Myxococcus xanthus: one gene and its partner. Each later gene encodes a partner of the first gene's protein in a complex. Links are inferred from orthologs where the notes say so. Each region holds a gene or a part of one and is shown in the gene's direction. Other genes may lie near its edges.

Region 1 (9,750 bases):
AGACCGCGGCCTCCCGCTTGAAGATAATTTCCGCCGGCCTGACGGATGTCGGGCGCAAACGTAATCACAACGAGGACAGCTTCCTCATTGATGATGAGCTCCAGCTCTACGTCGTGGCCGACGGAATGGGCGGCCATGCGGGCGGCGGCACTGCGTCCCGCATCGCGGTGGAGACCATCGACAAAGAGATGCGCCGGGCGCGGGAAGGCAAGGACAACCCCTTCCTTTCCGTCCCGAACCTCCAGGACTCTCCGATTCCGGAGGCGCTGCGCACCGCCGTGGAGCGGGCCTGCCTGGCCATCTTCACGGCCGCGCAGGAAGATGCGCGGCTGTCCGGCATGGGCACCACCGTCATCTCCCTGGTGGTGCGCGACGAGCACGCCTTCTTCGCCCACGTGGGTGACAGCCGCGCGTACCTCATCCGCGGCGACCTCATCCAGCAGATCTCCGAGGACCACTCGCTGGTCAACGAGCAGATCAAGGCGGGGATGATTACCCCGGAAGAGGCGAAGCACTCCCGCTACAAGAACATCATCACCCGCTCCGTCGGCTTCGAGGAGGAGGTGCAGGTGGACGTCATGGGGCTGGTGTCAGAGCCCGGCGACGTCTTCCTCCTCTGTTCGGACGGCCTCGCGAACATGATGGAGGACCGGGAGATCCACGAAACCGTGGTGAAGGCGCGGACCTTCGAAGAGGTCCCCAAGCGTCTCATCGACTTCGCCAACGAGCGTGGCGGCGACGACAACATCACCGTCATCGTCGTGCGAGTGGAGGCCTGACACACCCAGAGTCTGGACGTGGCCGGCAGACCTCCCTGCGGGTCTGTTGACCTTGACACTCTTGGAATGTGAGTGGTAGCTGCCCCAACGTTTCCAGCCGAGTCGAAATGCCGGTGGGCGACGAAGCGGGAGGGGTAGGCGGCGGGGGGAGGTGTTGCGCGAGAGCAAGCGACTTAGCTTGCTTCGCCAGTAGTCCCACGCAAGCAGGGGAGCTGTCCCGTGGCGAAAAAGTCCTTCACACTGATGGTGATTCCGGACCATGACGCTCCGGTCAAGCGGTACACCATCCAGCGGTCCTTTCTCACCCAGGTGGGGATGGGACTGATGCTCGTGGTGGGACTGGGCGTGGGTGCGAGCGTGCACTACTTCCAGGTGGCCGCGGACGCCTCCGAGAACCGCATCCTTCGCGAAGAGAACCTGACGCTGCGCTCGCAGCTCAAGTCGGTGCGTGAGCGCATCGAGCACATTGGTTCCACGTTGGACCGGGTGGAGCGCTTCGACCAGAAGCTGCGCGCGGTGACGCTGCTGTCCGATCCTCAGCGCAACCTGGCCATGGGCCCGACGGAGCCCGAGGCGGGCACGTCCGCGCCGGCCACCGACACGCAATTCACGCAGCTGACGTCCACGGAGACGCCCAAGGCGCTGATGGGCCGGTTGGACCGGCTGAGCGCGGAGGCCACCCGCCAGGAGCAGAGCCTCCAGGAGTTGCAGGCCTACTTCCAGGACCAGAAGTCGCTGCTGGCCTCCACGCCGTCCATCTGGCCCGCGCGCGGCTGGGTGACGAGCGATTTCGGCTCGCGCCTGGACCCGTACACCGCGGACCGCGTCATGCACGGCGGCATGGACATCGCGGCGCCGCACGGCAAGGAAGTCTTCGCGCCGTCGGACGGCACGGTGGTGTTCGCGGGCCTGGAGGGCGGCTACGGCAACGTGCTCGTCATCGACCATGGCTACGGCATCAAGACGCGCTACGGCCACCTGTCGAAGATGCTGGTGAAGGCCGGCGACAGGGTGAAGCGCGGCATGCACATCGCCGCCGTCGGCAACACCGGCCGCTCCACGGGCCCGCACCTCCACTACGAGGTCCGCGTCAACGGCATCGGGCAGAACCCGCGCAAGTTCATCCTAGAGGAGTAGTCGGCGCGGGTGGATGACGCCTCGGTGGTTCATCGAGGCGCCTCGCTCCGGACGGAAGAGACGCTCTCCCGTGGAAGCCCGAAGGGCTCCGGGAGCGCGCGCATTTGCCGCCCCAGCGGGGACGGCCAGAAGGGCCCGGCGCTCAGGCGCTCCCGCGCAGATTCAGAGCGTCGCGGGGCCTGGGATGGAGCCATCCAGCCGGATGCGCCTGCGCTGAAGTCCCTGCGCGCGGCCGGTACGCTCCATGACGTGGGTTCGCTCCAGCTCCGCCCACAGCAGCGGTCCCAGCACCTGCCAGTGCGAAGGTGCGTCCACTGTCAGCTCCAGCAGGCTCACCGTCCATGAGGGCACGTCCGCGTCGGGCGTTCCCTGGGGCAGCACGCGGCGCACGTCCTGCGCCAGCCGTTCACGCGTGGGGACGGCGAGGTGCTCCTCCACCGTGAGCTGCGACGTCGGCACGAGCAGGGCGGCGAAGGCGTCCGCGTGGATGCGCACCACCTTCGCGCCGGGGTACTGCGCGGAGAGGGACTCCACGGTTGCGCGCAGCACCGCGTCCCCGGTGGGAAAGCCGAAGCGGGCGTTGACGTTGATCATCCCCTGCACGTCCGCGATGACGGCGCCCACGCGCCACCCATCATGATGGCCGTGGGTGGACAAGTCGTACTCCTCCTTGAGGAGGTTGCCCTGGGTGAGCGCTGGCACCTGGAGCGCGCCCGTCTTCGCGTCCGGCTGGCCGCGCCGGGCCTGCTCCGCCTGGACGAGCACCTCCACGGCGGCCTGCACCGGGGCCTGGGGGCTGCGGGTGAGCACCCAGGGATGGAGGGCGATGAGGGCGGTGGCCGTGGCGTCGTCGAGCGGGTAGGGCATTGCGCTCCTTGTGTAGCGCGTCCACCGCCGGGGCGCAGGGCCTCACTTCATCTTGTGCGCGGTGACAGTGACCTCATCCCGGTCATGGTACAGCTGGCGGACGGTGAGCCCCTCCCAGCCGCCCTCCTGGACGAGCGTGTGGCGCACCCGCAGCAGGATGGGGTTCTTGTCCTTCATGGGCAGCTTGATGTTGGCCACCAGGTGCTGCGCCCAGCCGCGGCGGCCCCACTTGGCCAGCAGCTGCGCCACTTCCAGGGGCCGCCACGCCATGTCGCAGAAGAGCCAGTCCGCCGGCTCGTCGGGCGCATAGGCGAAGGCGCTCTCCTGGACGTGCTTCACGCGCGGGTTCCCCGTCAGCTCCGGCATCAGCCGGGCGGGGTCCACCGCCACCACCTTCGCGCCACGGCTCACCAGTCGCTGCGTCCAGCCGCCCGGCGCCGCGCCCAGGTCCACGCACACGTCGCCGCGCCCAGGCTCGAAGGCCAGTCCGTCCAGGGCCTCCTCCAGCTTCATGGCCGCGCGTGACGGCGCATCTCCAGCCCGCCGCATGCGCCTGCGTCCGCCCGCCGCCAGGGACACTGCCTCGCGCGCGTGCACGGCGCCCACCACCGTCACGTCGTCCGGCGCCACGCACAGGGACACCAGCAGCGCCCCCGCCTCGCGCGCCCGTTGGGCGTCCTCGACGCGCCGCCCCGGCGGCAGCCTGGCGGACACGGCGGATTCCAGCGCTTCCGCCACGGGTGCCAGGGCATTGCCACGCGGAGTGTCGGGCGTGAAGGCCTGCACCGCCCAGGGCGCCCGCCCGGGAAGCGCCAGCACGGTCCGAGTCGCGGCTTCAGCGATGGCTTCGGGGCTGGTGGCCGTCAGGGTGGCGGCCACCTGATAGCCCGCGCGAGCGAAGGCGGGCGGAGGGCCGGAGATGGCGTCACTCTCCACCAGGGCTTCGCCCAGCAGGCGGGGCTCGGCGCCGGCCCACTCCAGCTCCTCGAAGAGGTGGGCCTCGAAACCCGCGCGACAGGTCCACAGCCAGCGCCCGGGCCGGGCTGCCAGCGTCCGGGCGGGCATGGCGGGGACCTTTGCCCGGGGAGGGACTTTGGGGGCGGGCGGCGCGGTGTGTGCAGGGGGCCTGCCCCCGGGGGCAGGGCCCTGGCGGTTAGGCGGCGCTCCGGGGCGGCCCGGATGGCGGGAGGGAGGTCGTTGTGAAGGCCTGGAGGGGCCTCGGCGTTGATTTCGTGTGGGGGACATTGCGTGGGCCGGGTTCCGCTTTACTCTGAGCCGCTGCGTGGTGGGCGGCCTGCCGAGTGGAAGTTTCGGCGGACGCACGTGGTTTCCATACGTTTCTCCCTTACACCTCCAGGGATTTCCCTTCACTCGCCGCCGTCCTTCGAGGATTCTCCGGCGAGAGAGCCGACCGAATGATCGAATGGACGCTGAAGAAACTGATTGGGACCAAGAACGAGCGTGAGCTCAAGAAGGCCCACGCGAAGGTCGCCCGGGTCAATGAGCTGGAAACCCGTATGCGGGCCCTCAAGGACGAGGACTTCGTCTCCGAGACGAACCGCATGCGGCAGGAGATCCAGAACGGCCGTTCGCTGGACGACCTGCTCTTCGAGGCCTTTGCCATCACCCGCGAGGCGGCGCGCCGCGTCATCGGCCAGCGTCACTACGACGTGCAGCTCATTGGCGGCATGTTCCTCCACGAGGGTTGCATCGCGGAGATGCGCACCGGTGAAGGCAAGACGCTGACGGCGACGCTGCCCACCTACCTCAACGCTCTGTCCGGCCGGGGCGTACACGTCGTCACGGTGAACGACTACCTGGCCCGCCGCGACGCGGAGTGGATGGGGCGCGTCTACCGCTTCCTGGGCATGACGACGGGCTGCGTGCTGCACGAGTTGAACGACAAGCAGCGGCAGGAGGCGTACCGCTCGGACATCACCTACGGGCAGAACAACGAGTTCGGCTTCGACTACCTGCGCGACAACATGAAGTTCCGCCTGCAGGACTACGTCCAGCGCGAGCTGAACTTCGCCATCGTCGACGAGGTGGACTCCATCCTCATCGACGAGGCCCGCACGCCGCTCATCATCTCCGGCCCCACCGAGGACAGCACCGACAAGTACTACCGGGTGGACCAGGTCATCCCCGGGCTGGTGCCGGACCAGGACTACACCCTGGACGAGAAGCACCGCTCCGTGTCGCTCACGGATGACGGCATCGAGAAGCTCCAGAAGCGGCTGGGCGTGGGCAACCTGTACGACCCGGGCGAAATCGAGATGCTGCACCACGTGGACCAGGCCCTGCGCGCGCACACGCTCTACAAGCGCGACAAGGACTACGTGGTGAAGGACGGCGAGGTCGTCATCGTCGACGAGTTCACCGGCCGCCAGATGCCGGGACGCCGCTGGTCGGACGGCCTTCACCAGGCCATCGAGGCCAAGGAAGGCGTGAAGATCGAGAACGAGAACCAGACGCTCGCGACCGTCTCGTTCCAGAACTACTTCCGCATGTACTCCAAGCTGGCCGGCATGACGGGCACGGCGGACACGGAGGCGGAGGAGTTCGCGAAAATCTACAACCTCGACGTGCGCGTCATCCCCACCAACCGTCCGCCCATCCGCAAGGACCTGCAGGACGTGGTGTACAAGACGGAGCGCGAGAAGTTCGAGGCGGTGGCGGCGGAAATCGAGGAGCTGCACAAGGCGGGGCAGCCGGTGCTCGTGGGCACGGTGTCCATCGCCAAGAGCGAGGTGGTGGCCAGCTTCCTCAAGAAGCGCGGCATCCCGCACAACGTCCTCAACGCCAAGCAGCACCAGCGCGAGGCGGACATCGTCGCGCAGGCCGGCCGCAAGGGCGCCGTCACCATCTCCACCAACATGGCCGGCCGCGGAACGGACATCCTCCTGGGCGGTAACGCGGAGGTCCTGGCCAAGGCGTCCATGGGCCCGCCGCCCGAGCCGCCCACGTCGGCCCCGGAAGGGCAGCCGCTGGACCTGACGGCCTACGAGGCGGAGCTCGCGGCGTGGGAGCAGAAGCTCGCCGACACCAAGACGAAGCTCGAGGAGCAGACGAAGAAGGAGCGCGAGGAGGTCCACAACGCCGGCGGCCTCTTCATCATCGGCACCGAGCGCCACGAGTCGCGCCGCGTGGACAACCAGCTGCGTGGCCGCGCCGGCCGCCAGGGTGACCCGGGTGGCAGCCGCTTCTTCCTGTCGCTCGAGGACGACCTGATGCGCATCTTCGGGTCCGAGCGCATCCAGGGCCTGATGGAGCGGCTGGGCATGGAGGAGGGCGAGGTCATCGAGCACGTGTGGCTGTCACGTGCCATCGAGGGCGCCCAGAAGCGGGTCGAAGGCCACAACTTCGACATCCGCAAGAACCTCCTCGAGTACGACGACGTGATGAACCAGCAGCGCCGCACCATCTACAAGCTGCGGCGCCAGGTGCTGGCCGCGGGCGCGGGCGTGCCGCTGGTCGAGTACGACGAGGATCCGAAGACGCGCATCAAGACGCGCTCCGAGCGGACCGTCAGCTGGGCGGACTTCCGCGAGCTGATTCTGGACTCGATGGAGGACGTCATCGTGTCCCTCACCGACACCTACGCGCCCACCCGCGGCGTGGAGGGTTGGGACATCGCCGCGCTCCAGCAGGGCGTGAAGGAGACCTTCAACCTCGAGATGAACTTCGAGGGCGTGGGCAACCGCGAGGAGCTCCAGGAGCACATCTACAAGGCGGCGGAGAAGGTCTTCCAGGCGCGCGAGGAGGAGTTCGGCGAGAACTTCATGCGCTTCCTCCAGTACAACTACCTGGCCACCATCGACCGGCTCTGGAAGGACCACCTGCTGGCCATGGACCACCTGCGCCAGGGCATCGGCCTGCGCGGCTACGGCCAGAAGGACCCGAAGCAGGAGTACAAGAAGGAGGGCTACCAGGGCTTCATCCAGATGCTCTCCGCCATCAAGGCGCAGTTCGTCACCCAGCTCATGCACGTGCAGCCCCGCTCCGCCTCCAGCGCGGCGGAAGAGGCCGCCCGCATCCAGCGCCAGCTCGCCCAGCAGCAGAAGAAGGCGGTGGAGGGACGCGCCACGGCGGACGGCAAGCTGGATGAGGGCTCGGTGGCCGCGGCGGCGCGTCCGGCGGCAGCCAGCAAGCCGGCGGTGGGCCGCAACGACCCCTGCCCCTGCGGCAGCGGCCGGAAGTACAAGAAGTGCCACGGCGCCTCGGAGGCCAGCGTCTAGGACGCGGGTTGTCTGACAGGCTCACCGTGTAGGACGCCGGCGCGGCGCCACCCCTTGGGGAGGCACCGCGCCGGTGCCATTTCAGCCGGGCGGAAAGCGCCCGCTGGGACGGCTGGAGGGCGGGGGAGCGGCATGTGCCGTCCCTGCCCGGACGGGCGGTGCGGTGAAGCTTGCGCGGCCCGGAGGGGTTCTGTTAAGGACCCCCCGCCCCAAGGTATGGGGTCGGGGGGAAGTCCACCCCAGGCAGTACCCACTACTCACACGTTCGTGCCGGTCGCCGGTGCTTCCGTGGGTGAGGGCCTCTCCTCGGAGAGGGACTCCCCCGTGGTCGTTTCGGCCGGAAGGTTTCTCGAACGTGGCGGAACAACCGGAGAGACGACATGGAAACGCAGGACACGCAGACGCAGCAGCAGGCGATGGCCGCCGCCGGTGGCATCACGATGAGGCAGCTCCTGGAGGCCGGTGTTCACTTCGGCCACCAGACGAAGCGCTGGAACCCGAAGATGAAGCCGTTCATCTTCGGCGCCCGCAACGGCATCTACATCATCGACCTGCAGAAGACGGTCGTGATGGCCCGTTCGGCGTTCCGCTTCGTGGCGGACATCACCGCGCGCGGTGGCTCGGTGCTCTTCGTCGGCACCAAGAAGCAAGCGCAGGACGTGGTCCGCGAGGAGGCCGCGCGCGCCGGTCAGTTCTTCGTCACCAGCCGCTGGCTGGGTGGCACGCTGACCAACTTCAAGACCATCAAGCAGGGCATCGACCGCCTGAAGACGCTGGAGAAGATGGCCGAGGACGGCACCTTCGAGCGCCTGCCCAAGAAGGAAGTCGCCCAGCTCGAGCGTGAGCGCGAGAAGCTGGAGAAGAACCTGGGCGGCGTGAAGGAGATGTCGAAGCTGCCCCGCTGCGTCTTCGTCATCGACCCGAAGAAGGAGCACATCGCCATCCACGAGGCGGGCCGCCTGGGCATCCCGGTCATCGGCCTGGTGGACACCAACTGCGATCCGGACGGCATCGACTTCGTCATCCCCGGCAACGACGACGCCATCCGCTCCATCAAGCTGTTCACCTCCAAGATTGCCGAGTCCTGCCTCGAGGGCGCCGCGCGTTACCGCGCCTCGGGCGCCGCCGAGCGCGACGAGCAGGAGGAGCGTGAGGGCCGTGACGACCGTGGCGACCGCCGCGATGACCGCCGTGGCCCGCGCCGCGGTGACCGCCGCGACGACCGTCGCGACCGGGGTGGTGACCGTGGCGGCGACCGCCGTGGCCCCCTCGTTGAGATGAAGGCCGCGGCCCCTGTCGCGTCCACCGAGCCGGCCGCCGAGGCCGCTGCTCCCGAGGGTGAGGCGGCGGCCGAGTAGCCGTCCCTTCCTCACGTCAGTGCCGAAGCGGCCGGGTGGCGCCTGTTCGGGCCAGCTCCCCGGCCGCCTCTGTTTCCCTGGTGCCGCAGTATCCCCCTTGAACTTGCAATGCTCCGCCCGGCGCAGTGCGCCCTGGAGTGGCGGAGGCAGGAGACGACGATGGCCGAAGTTAGCGCCCAGATGGTGAAGGAGCTCCGCGAGCGGACCAACGCGGGAATGATGGATTGCAAGAAGGCGCTCTCCGAGTCGGGTGGCGACTTCGCCAAGGCCGAGGAGTGGCTGCGCAAGAAGGGCATCGCCAAGGCCGCTGGCAAGGAAGGCCGCGTTGCCTCCGAAGGTGTCATTGGCACCTACGTTCACAGTGGCCGCATCGGCGTCATCGTCGAGGTGAACTGCGAGACGGACTTCGTCGCCCGCAACCCCGACTTCCAGGAGCTGGTGAAGGACGTGGCCATGCAGATTGCCGCGGCCGGCCCCAAGTTCGTCCGTCGTGAGGAGGTCCCCACGGACAACCTGGACAAGGAGAAGGACATCCAGCGCGAGCTCCTCAAGCAGCAGGGCAAGCCTGAGGCGATGCTGGAGAAGATCCTCGTCGGGAAGATGGAGAAGTACTACGAGGGCGTGTGCCTCGTGGACCAGCTCTGGGTGAAGGACGACAAGAAGAAGGTCGGCGAGATGATCTCCGAGCGCGCCGCGAAGATTGGCGAGAAGGTCTCCGTGCGCCGCTTCGTCCGCTACGAGGTGGGTGAGGGCATCGAGAAGAAGAAGGACGACCTCGCCGCCGAAGTCGCCAAGACGCTAGGCCAGGCGTAAGGCCTCCGCGGTCCTCACGGGCCGCGAGCCTGGACGCAGGGCTGACAAGGGCCGCGCGCACCGGAAATGCCCCACACGGGGCGTCCGGGCGACGCGGCCCTCGCTTTTGCGGGTCTGTTTGGCCCCTCCCCGTGCGACCGCCAGCGGACGATGTGGGGCCGGCCCACCGACTCCAGCGTTGATCCCTCGCTGAGCGGGGGATAGAAGCGGTGGCGCATGTCCTCCGACACGAAGAAGCCGCTCCCGTATAAGCGCATTCTCCTCAAGCTCTCGGGCGAGGCCCTGATGGGGGAGGGGAAGTACGGAATCCATCCGCCCACGCTGATGGGCATCGCCGAGGAAGTCATCGAGGTGGCGCAGGCTGGCGTGGAGGTCGCCCTGGTGATTGGTGGCGGCAACATCTTCCGGGGCGTCGCTGGCGCCACGGAGGGCATGGACCGCGCCAGCGCCGACTACATGGGCATGCTGGCCACCTGCATCAACTCCATGGCCATGCAGGACGCGCTGGAGAAGAAGGGTCTGCACACGCGCGTGCTGTCCGCCATCAAGATGGAGCAG
Region 2 (9,325 bases), 2.9 Mb from region 1 along the record:
CCTGAAGTTCACCAAGCGCGCCGCGGCCAAGCCGGTGGAGAAGCTCATCAAGAGCGCCGTGGCCAACGCGACTGACAAGTCCAAGGGCCAGGTCGACGTGGACACGCTCTACGTGAAGACCATCTCCGTGGACCAGGGTCCCACCCAGCGCCGGTTCATGCCGCGCGCCATGGGCCGGGCCACCCCCATCAAGAAGAAGACGGCCCACGTCCACGTGGTGCTCGCCGAGGCGAAGAAGTAGGACCCGTCGGGCCCTGCCCGGACGCTTCAAGGAGAATCACGTTGGGACAGAAAGTTCATCCGATCGGGTTCCGGCTTGGTGTCATCAAGACCTGGGACTCCAAGTGGTTCGAGCACAAGAACTACGCGCAGTGGCTCCACGAGGACATCCGCATCCGCGAGTTCGTGAAGAAGTCGCTGAACCACGCGGGCGTGTCGAAGGTGGAGATCGAGCGCGCGGCCAACAAGGTCAAGGTCAACGTCCACACTGCGCGGCCGGGCATCGTCATCGGCAAGCGTGGCGCGGGCATCGAGACGGTGAAGAAGGACCTCCAGCAGTTCACGAAGAACGAGGTCTTCCTCAACATCGTCGAGGTCCGCAAGGCCGAGACCGACGCGCAGCTGGTGGCGGAGAACATCGCCACGCAGCTCGAGCGCCGCATCGCGTTCCGCCGCGCCATGAAGAAGGCCCTGCAGACGGCGATGAAGTTCGGCGCCAAGGGCATTCGCGTGGCCTGCTCGGGCCGCCTCGGTGGCGCGGAGATGGCGCGCTACGAGTGGTACCGCGAGGGTCGCGTGCCCCTGCACACCCTGCGCGCGGACATTGACTACGGTTTCGCCGAGGCGAAGACGACCTACGGCAAGATCGGCTGCAAGGTCTGGGTCTGCAAGGGCGAGGTCCTCCCGGGCAAGGGTGGCCAGGCCCCCATGCCCTCCAACCGGTAATCAGCCCACCCGCGCCGGGCGCTCCCAAAAGGGGCGCCCGGGGCAGGGCGGCGAAGGACAGCGACGATGCTTCAGCCTGCTCGTACGAAGTACCGCAAGATGCACAAGGGCCGCATGCCTGGCAGTGCCCACCGGGGTAGCGACATGACCTACGGTGAGTACGGCCTGATGAGCCTCCAGCCGGGGTGGATCACCTCTCGGCAGATCGAGGCGGCTCGTATCGCGATGACGCGTCACGTGAAGCGTGGCGGCAAGATCTGGATCCGTATCTTCCCGGACAAGCCCATCACCAAGAAGCCCGCTGAGACCCGTATGGGTACCGGTAAGGGTGGCGTGGAGTACTACGTCGCGGTGGTGAAGCCCGGCCGCATCCTCTACGAGATGGAGGGTATGACGCCGGAAGTGGCCACCGGAGCGCTGAAGCTGGCGCAGGCGAAGCTGCCGGTGCTCACGAAGATCGTGAAGCGGGCGGACCTGAGCCTCTAAGGCACCGAGCGGCGGGAGCTGGTCCCCAGGACGGCTTCCGCTCGCATGGAGAGTGAAATGGCGACTGCGAAGGAATTGAAGGAACTGTCGGCGGACGACCTGAAGCAGCGCGCGGCCGAGCTGCGTGAGACGCTGTTCCAGGACCAGCTGAAGCGTCGGACCGGTTCGCTGGACAACCCGGCCGAGCGCACCCAGCACCGGCGGGACCTGGCGCGGGTTCTGACCGTGCTGACCCAGAAGATGAAGGCTTAAGGGCTGAACACCCACGACTCCAACCGCGCTCAGCTGATAGAGGAGCGCGTGCGGCCATCCGGGCGCCAATGCCCGGGTGCATGAGAGACAGTGAGAGAGAAGATGGCTGAAGCGACCGAGACGCAGTCTCCCGAGACTTCCACCCGTGGCCGTCCCAAGACGCGCGTGGGGATTGTCACCTCCAACAAGATGCAGAAGACGGTGGTCGTCACCGTCCAGCGCCGGGCTCCCCACCCGAAGTACGGGAAGATCATGAGCCTGCGCGAGAAGTACAAGGCGCACGTGGAGGATCACGACTACCCCAAGAAGATCACCATCAACGAGGGTGATCGGGTCCGGATCGCCGAGACCAAGCCCGCTTCGAAGGACAAGCGTTGGCGCGTGGTCGAGGTGCTGGAGAAGAGCAAGAACGTCTAGCACGCATGTCCCTTCCGCGCGGCCGTGAGGTGGCGCGGGATGGTCACCGGCGACAGGAGATTCCCAGATGATTCAGATGACGAGCGTGCTCGACGTGGCGGACAACTCGGGCGCGAAGAAGGTGTTCTGCATCAAGGTGCTCGGCGGCTCGAAGCGCAAGTATGCGTCCATCGGCGACGTGATTGTCGTCTCGGTGCGCGAGGCGCTTCCCAACTCGAAGGTGAAGAAGGGTGACGTGGCCAAGGCCGTCATCGTTCGCACCAAGCGCGAGGTGGGTCGCCCGGACGGCAGCTACATCAAGTTCGACGGCAACTCCGCGGTCCTCATCAACAAGGACATGGAGCCCATTGGTACGCGTATCTTCGGGCCGGTGGCCCGTGAGCTCCGCGCCCGCAAGTTCATGAAGATCATCTCGCTGGCGCCCGAAGTCCTCTGAGAGGACAGCAGGCCGGACGGCGAGCAGCCAGAGAGAGGAAGCCATGCAGAAGCTGAAGGTAGGAGACACGGTCCAGGTCATGGCCGGGGCCGAGGCCTCCGAGAAGAACCCGGCGACCAAGCGCGGCAAGGTACTGAAGATCGATCGCGAGGCTGAGCGCGTGACGGTCGAGGGCCTGCGCCTGGTCAAGCGTCACATGAAGAAGACGCCCCAGAGCCCGGAAGGCGGCATCGTCGAGAAGCCGGGCACGATCGCGCTGGCGAACGTGCAGGTGGTTTGCGTCAAGTGCGACAAGCCGACTCGGGTGGGCATCCGTACTGAAGGTGAAGAGGGCAAGAAGAAGCGGTTCTGCAAGAACTGCGACGCCCTGATTGACTAGGTGTCCGCGTTGGTGCATGTATGCGCGCCCTTTGCCCACCCCAGTGGTGGCGAAGGGCGGGCGTGCAGGCATGGAGGGCCCGTGGAGCAACAGGGGCCCTCGCGGTGTTTCCAGGTTCCATACGAAGGACTGATCGGGCGTGCTGGGTCCACGACGGCGCCCCGAAGCAGAGGACAGGACGATGGCTGACGAGAAGAAGGCCGAGCAGAAGGAAAAGAAGGCGAAGCGGGGCAAGAAGGAAGAGGCCAAGAAGGTTGGCTTCGCCGCCAATATCGAGGAAGGCCTGGAGTCCAAGCCTGCCCGTCTGAAGGTGCGTTTCTTCAAGGAAGGTGTTCCGTCCCTCCTGAAGGAGCTGAGCCTGAAGAACCCGATGCAGGTTCCCCGGCTGGAGAAGATCGTCGTCAACATGGGTCTGGGCGAGGCGCTCGCCAACAACAAGATCCTGGAGTCGGCGGTGGACCAGCTCGCGGCGATCACCGGCCAGAAGCCGATTGTCACGCGCGCCCGCAAGTCCATCGCGAACTTCAAGCTGCGCCAGGGGCAGGCCATTGGTGCCGCCGTCACGCTGCGCGGCGACCGTATGTACGAGTTCATGGACCGCCTCATCACCGTGGCGCTGCCGCGCGTGCGTGACTTCAAGGGCGTGTCCCCCAAGGCGTTCGACGGGAAGGGCAACTACACGCTCGGCGTGCGCGAGCAGATCATCTTCCCTGAGATCAACTACGACCAGATCGAGAAGGTGAAGGGGCTCAACATCAGCTTCGTCACCACTGCGGCCAACGACGAGCAGGGGCTGGCGCTGATGCGTCACTTCGGCATGCCGTTCCGTCAGTAAGCCCTCGAGCCAAGGACCCGACGAAACATGGCCAAGCTCTCCAAGATCGCCCAGGCAAAGCGCAAGCCGAAGTTCTCGGTGCGCCAGTACAACCGCTGCCCGCTGTGTGGCCGGCCGCGCGCGTTCCTGCGCAAGTTCAAGATGTGCCGTATCTGCCTCCGTAATCGCGCCCTCCGCGGCGAGATCACCGGCGTTACCAAGTCGTCCTGGTAGCCGGAAGGGCAGGGTGCCTGGCGGGCCTCAGCGGCCGGCCAGGCACATCGAAGTAGGAAGTTCGTAGTGGCGGTCAGCGCGAACCCCCGGGATGGGCCCGGCAGGCGCGGTGGCTGCGAACGCGAGGCGCTCGGTACGAGGCCTCGCTTTGGAAGGTACTCCATGCCGGTCAATGATCCCGTCGGCGACATGCTGACCCGCCTGCGCAACGCTTCGCGCGCGCGTCACGACAAGGTCGTCATCCCCCACTCGAAGCTCAAGCTCGAGATCATCAAGGTCCTCAAGGATGAGGGCTACATCGGTGAGTTCGTGGTCCACGAGCAGACCGTGCAGAACAAGCGCACGGTGTTCCCGGAGATCTCCGTGCAGCTGAAGTACGGTCCGGACCGTGCGCCTGCCATCACCGGTATCCGCCGCGTGTCGAAGCCGGGTCTGCGCCGCTACGCCGCCGTGCGTGAGATTCCGCAGGTGCTGGGTGGCCTGGGTATCTCCATCCTGTCCACCTCGCGCGGCATCATGGTGGATTCCGAGGCCCGCAAGCAGAAGGTCGGCGGCGAGCTGCTCTGCACCGTCTACTAGCCAGCCGCCCGGGTGCGGCGCCCCGTGAGGGAGCGCGCCCCAGGCACACAGGACCGAGGCAACCATGAGTCGGATTGGAAAACTGGCGATCAAGCTCGGCGACAAGACGAAGGCCGTCATCGCCGGCGAGCAGGTGAACTTCGAGGGCCCCAAGGGCAAGCTGTCGGTGAAGCTGCCTGGCAAGGTCAAGGTCGAGATCAAGGACGGCCAGATGACCGTGCAGCGCGAGGATGACTCGCGTGAGGCGCGCAGCCTGCACGGCCTGACCCGGACCATCCTCGCGAACGCGGCGAAGGGTGTGACCACGGGCTTCGAGAAGAAGCTGGACATCCGCGGCGTTGGTTTCCGCGCCGAGGTGAAGGGCAAGGCCATTCACTTCGCGCTGGGTTACTCGCACCCGGTGGTCTTCAACCTGCCCGAGGGCGTGACCGCCGAAGTCGACAAGGCGCCGCGCAACGAGGACAGCTTGCCTACCGTGGGCCTGACGCTCCGTTCTTCGGACAAGGAAGCGCTGGGCGCGACGGCGGTGAACATCCGCTCGCTGCGTCCGCCCGAGCCCTACAAGGGCAAGGGCATCAAGTACTCCGAGGAGCGCATCCGCCGCAAGGAGGGCAAGACCGGTACGACCTAGTCGTCCTGTCTTTCCTAAGTGTTCCAAACTCCACCGGGTCCTCAGGACCTGGTGGCATCATCCGGCGGCGGAAGGCCGCATCGCCTCCGGACGGAAAAGGAAGCAGCCATGCCTACGAAGATCGAAGCCCGTCTCAAGAGGAAGAACCGCATCCGCAAGAAGCTGTCGGGTACGACAGAGCGGCCGCGGCTCACCGTCTACAAGAGCCTCAAGCACATCTATGCGCAGGTGGTGGATGACACCACGGGCAAGACGCTTGCGTTTGCTTCGTCGCTGTCCAAGGACCTGAAGGGTCAGGACGAGGGCGACAAGAAGGCGGATGCGAAGCGTGTTGGTTCCCTGATTGCGCAGAAGTGCAAGGCCGCCAACGTCGAAGCGGTGGTGTTCGACCGCAACGGCTTCCCTTATCACGGGCGCATCGCCGCCGTGGCCGACGCCGCGCGCGAGGCCGGGCTGAAGTTCTAAGAATTCGAAAGGAATCCCCCAAGTGGCAACTCCGATCAATCCGAACGATCTGGACCTCACCGACCGCGTGGTGAATATCAACCGCGTGGCCAAGGTCGTGAAGGGCGGCCGCCGTTTCTCGTTCGCCGCCCTGGTGGTGGTGGGGGACGGCGCCGGACACGTGGGCGTCGGCCTGGGTAAGGCCAACGAAGTCCCCGAGGCCATCCGCAAGGGTGGCGAGAACGCGAAGAAGAACCTGTTCCGCGTTCCGCTCGTGGGTCACACCATTCCGCATGAGGTGCTCGGGCACTTCGGCGCTGGCTGGGTGCTGTTGAAGCCGGCCAGCCAGGGTACGGGCGTCATCGCCGGCGGCGCGGTTCGCGCGGTGCTGGAGGCGGCGGGCATCCGGAACATCCTGACCAAGAGCCAGGGCTCGCGGAACCCGCACAACGTGCTGAAGGCCACTGTCGCTGGCCTGAAGCTGCTGCGCAGCGCGGAGCAGGTTTCGCGTCTCCGTGGCAAGGACGTCGAGCCGGCGAAGCTCGCCGGGGAGCAGAGGGGCTAGCCCATGGCGCTCAAGGTGAAGCTGGTGAAGAGCTTTGCGGGTGCGTCCAGCGACATGCTGGACACCATCCGTGGGCTGGGCCTGAAGAAGTTCGGTGACGAGCGGCTCCTCAAGGACACGCCTGCGGTTCGCGGGATGGCGTTCAAGGTGAAGCACCTGGTCACCCTGGAAACCGTTTCCGGCGACGCGCCGGCGCCCAAGCGCCGCAAGCCCGCCAAGATTGCCCTGCGGGAGCGGGCGATCGCGTATCAGGCCAAGCAGAACAAGGCCTGAGTCACGAGAGGATCGAGACGATGAGCACTCTGAACAAACTGCAGCGTCCGGCGCGCTCGTGGCACCGCAAGAAGCGCGTGGGCCGCGGCCAGGGTAGTGGTCTTGGCAAGACGGCCGGCCGCGGTGGTAAGGGCCAGAAGGCCCGCAGCGGCAACATGCGGTTCGAAGGCTTCGAGGGTGGCCAGAGCCCCCTGCAGCGGCGTCTGCCGAAGTTTGGCTTCACGCCGCCGAACCGGACTGTCTACGCGGTCGTCAACCTGTCGGACCTCGAGCAGCACTTCGATGCCGGCGCCACGGCGGACGTGGAGACGCTGCGCAAGGTCGGCCTGGTCAAGGGTCGCTACCACGGCGTGAAACTGCTGGCCCGCGGCGAGCTGACCAAGAAGGTCACCGTGGTCGTGCACAAGGCTTCTGAGGCGGCGAAGGCGGCCATCCAGAAGGCGGGCGGCGCGGTGGAAGAAATTCCGCTGGTGGCCCACAAGCCGGAGTCCGCGGCCAAGGCGCACGCTGGCAAGGGCGTCAAGGCTCCTCGGCAGCCCAAGGCCTGAGCGTGTCTAGCGCGCATCACTTGCTAGTGGTGCGCGCAGTTTCGCTTGTGTAGGCTTCTGCGCCCCTTTCCCGCTCGTGGAACAGGGGCGTTTTGTCGTCCTGGCAGAACCCTCTCGAAGAGGATGGCTACCCCGTGGCTCTGAACGCCTTCGCCAACGTCTTCCGTATCGCTGAGCTGCGCAGTCGGCTCGCGTATACGCTCGCGCTGCTCGCCGTCTATCGCATCGGCATCTTCATCAACACGCCAGGCGTGGACCGTTCGGCGATGAACGCGTTCATGGACGCCCAGAAGCAATCGGGCGGCCTCGTCTCGCTGTTCAACCTCTTCTCCGGCGGCGCGCTGGAGCAGATGTCCATCTTCGGATTGGGCATCATGCCGTACGTCAGCGCCTCCATCATCATGCAGCTGCTCGCGGTGGTCGTACCCAGCCTGGAGCGGCTGCAGAAGGAAGGCGCCGGCGGCCGGCAGAAGATCAACCAGTACACCCGCTACGGCACGATCGCGCTCTCCATCGTGCAAGGCATCGGCATCTCGCGGTGGCTGGCGTCTCTGGGCCGCTCCGACGGTGGCCAGAGCGGCTTCAACCAGGTGGTCGTCCCCGACGACAGCGTCTGGTTCACCTTCATGACGGTGGTCAGCCTCACGGCCGGCACGGCCTTCATCATGTGGCTGGGTGAGCGCATCACCGAGCGCGGCATCGGCAACGGCATCTCGCTCATCATCTTCGCCGGTATCGTGGCGGGCCTGCTCCCGGGCGCGAAGCAGCTGCTGGACCTGACCCGTCAGGACGTCATCTCGGTGGCCGAGGTGCTGGCGCTGGTCTTCTTCATGCTCGTCATCATCGCCGCGGTCGTCTATGTCGAGCGCGGCATGCGGCGCATTCCCATCCAGTATGCCAAGCGGATGGCGGGACGCCGGATGTTCGCCGGCCAGGCGACGTACTTCCCGATGAAGGTGAACACCTCGGGCGTGATTCCGCCCATCTTCGCGGGCGCGGTGCTGTCCTTCCCGGCCACGCTGGGAACTTGGTTCCCGTTCCTGCAGGGCTTCCAGCGCGCCATCGAAGGCAACCTGTGGATCTACAACGGGTTGTTCGTCCTGATGGTCATCTTCTTCGCCTACTTCTATACGGCGCTGACGTTCCGGCCGGACGACGTGGCGGACAACATCAAGAAGCAGGGTGGCTACATCCCGGGCATCCGTCCGGGCCGTCAGACGGCGGAGTTCATCGAGCGCGTGCTCAACCGGCTCACGTTCGGTGGTGCCATCTACCTGTCGGTCGTCTGCGTGATTCCGTCGGTCATCAGCGGCTTGCTGGGGGTGCGGTTCACCTTTGGCGGCACGGCGCTGCTGATCGTCGTGGGCGTGGCGCTGGATACGGTGCAGCAGATCGAGGGCCACCTCATCAGTCGTAACTACGAGGGCTTCGCCGGCCCTCGCGGCCCGCGCATCCGGGGCCGGGTGCGCGTGGCGGCCTGAGCCTCCGCGCGGGCGTTCCGGGCGCCTCTCCCCGTCGCGGGGAGGGGCGCCTCGTCGTTCCCAGGCTAGGTGTTGTTCAAGGGTATTCGCTGGTGCACACGGAGCGCGCTCGGGGGTTTGAGTCCTACGACTTCCGTGCCTTCCTTCGGAGCTGAGAGGACACATGAACCTGATCCTGTTGGGGCCGCCAAACGCGGGGAAGGGGACGCAGGCGAAGCGACTGTTCGCCGACTTCCAGATCCCCCAGATCTCCACCGGGGACATCCTCCGCAAGGCAGTCGCGGAGGGTACGGAGCTGGGCAAGGTGGCCGGCCCGCTGATGGCCGCTGGGCAGTACGTCCCGGACGACGTCGTGATTGGCATCGTCGAGGAGCGCCTCAAGGAGGCGGACGTGGCCAAGGGCTTCGTCCTGGACGGCTTTCCGCGCACGCCGGGCCAGGCCGACGCGCTGGACAAGATGCTGGGCCGCCTGGGCAAGCAGCTGAGCGCCGTCATCTCACTGGAGGTGCCGCACGCGAAGCTGGTAGAGCGCGGCTCCGGGCGGCGGGTCTGCCCGGCGGATGGCAGCGTCTACCACGTCTATCAGAGCCCCCCGAAGCGGGCGGGGTACTGTGACAAGTGCAATGCCGGGCTTGTCCAGCGCCCGGATGACATGCCCGAGGTCATCGAGAAGCGCCTGCAGAAGTACGACTCGGAGACGGCGCCGCTGAAGGCCTTCTACGAGAAGAAGGGCCTGCTCAAGAGCGTGGACGGTGTGGGGACGCCGGAGGGCATCTACGAGGAGATCAAGGCCGCCGCGGGCAAGGCCTGATCCGCCCGGAGAGGTGGGGAGACGGCCTGG

What was found.
Region 2: the proteins of secA (region 1) and secY are in contact, whole or in part, in a crystal structure (PDB 3DIN), measured with the Thermotoga maritima proteins. The link is inferred for Myxococcus xanthus from one-to-one orthologs. Residues at the interface, in WP_004082002.1 of Thermotoga maritima: Glu261, Ala262, Arg263, Lys300, Ala301, Arg302, Thr303, Ile304, Ile305, Leu323, Tyr324, Asp325, Pro326, Val329, Ser330, Tyr333, Ile336, Lys340, Phe345, Val349, Glu363, Phe364, Tyr374, Ser375, Gly376, Gly377, Glu393, Ile395, Thr482, Ser483; in WP_004081795.1 of Thermotoga maritima: Glu108, Gly109, Glu110, Glu111, Ala236, Glu237, Arg238, Arg239, Ile240, Thr241, Ile242, Gln243, Tyr244, Ala245, Arg246, Arg247, Val248, Thr249, Gly250, Arg251, Arg252, Val253, Tyr254, Gly256, Ala257, Ser258, Thr259, Tyr260, Leu261, Pro262.

Annotation. Positions count from the first base shown.
Region 1 is NZ_CP017174.1:6,742,157-6,751,906, reverse strand. Bases 3,806-7,221 are described here. They hold secA (preprotein translocase subunit SecA), read left to right. Parts: upstream 3,806-4,198; coding sequence 4,199-7,021; downstream 7,022-7,221. Other genes in these bases: BHS09_RS27535 (23S rRNA (cytidine(2498)-2'-O)-methyltransferase RlmM), read right to left, coding at 3,806-3,848. Outside these bases: BHS09_RS27550 (Stp1/IreP family PP2C-type Ser/Thr phosphatase), read left to right, coding at 1-779; BHS09_RS40090 (M23 family metallopeptidase), read left to right, coding at 999-1,916; BHS09_RS27540 (nucleotidyl cyclase domain-containing protein), read right to left, coding at 2,079-2,783; more of BHS09_RS27535, read right to left, coding at 2,826-3,805; rpsB (30S ribosomal protein S2), read left to right, coding at 7,402-8,379; tsf (translation elongation factor Ts), read left to right, coding at 8,539-9,192; pyrH (UMP kinase), read left to right, coding at 9,409-9,750. UniProt on the Escherichia coli protein: Required for protein export, interacts with the SecYEG preprotein conducting channel.
Region 2 is NZ_CP017174.1:3,886,406-3,895,730, forward strand. The notes cover bases 6,320-9,310. They hold secY (preprotein translocase subunit SecY), read left to right. Parts: upstream 6,320-7,137; coding sequence 7,138-8,484; downstream 8,485-9,310. Other genes in these bases: rpmD (50S ribosomal protein L30), read left to right, coding at 6,320-6,455; rplO (50S ribosomal protein L15), read left to right, coding at 6,476-7,003; BHS09_RS16585 (adenylate kinase), read left to right, coding at 8,648-9,295. Outside these bases: rplV (50S ribosomal protein L22), read left to right, coding at 1-241; rpsC (30S ribosomal protein S3), read left to right, coding at 283-945; rplP (50S ribosomal protein L16), read left to right, coding at 1,012-1,431; rpmC (50S ribosomal protein L29), read left to right, coding at 1,477-1,683; rpsQ (30S ribosomal protein S17), read left to right, coding at 1,774-2,100; rplN (50S ribosomal protein L14), read left to right, coding at 2,168-2,536; rplX (50S ribosomal protein L24), read left to right, coding at 2,580-2,915; rplE (50S ribosomal protein L5), read left to right, coding at 3,097-3,750; BHS09_RS16545 (type Z 30S ribosomal protein S14), read left to right, coding at 3,778-3,963; rpsH (30S ribosomal protein S8), read left to right, coding at 4,126-4,542; rplF (50S ribosomal protein L6), read left to right, coding at 4,607-5,173; rplR (50S ribosomal protein L18), read left to right, coding at 5,282-5,638; rpsE (30S ribosomal protein S5), read left to right, coding at 5,661-6,182; more of rpmD, read left to right, coding at 6,186-6,319. UniProt on the Escherichia coli protein: The central subunit of the protein translocation channel SecYEG. Consists of two halves formed by TMs 1-5 and 6-10.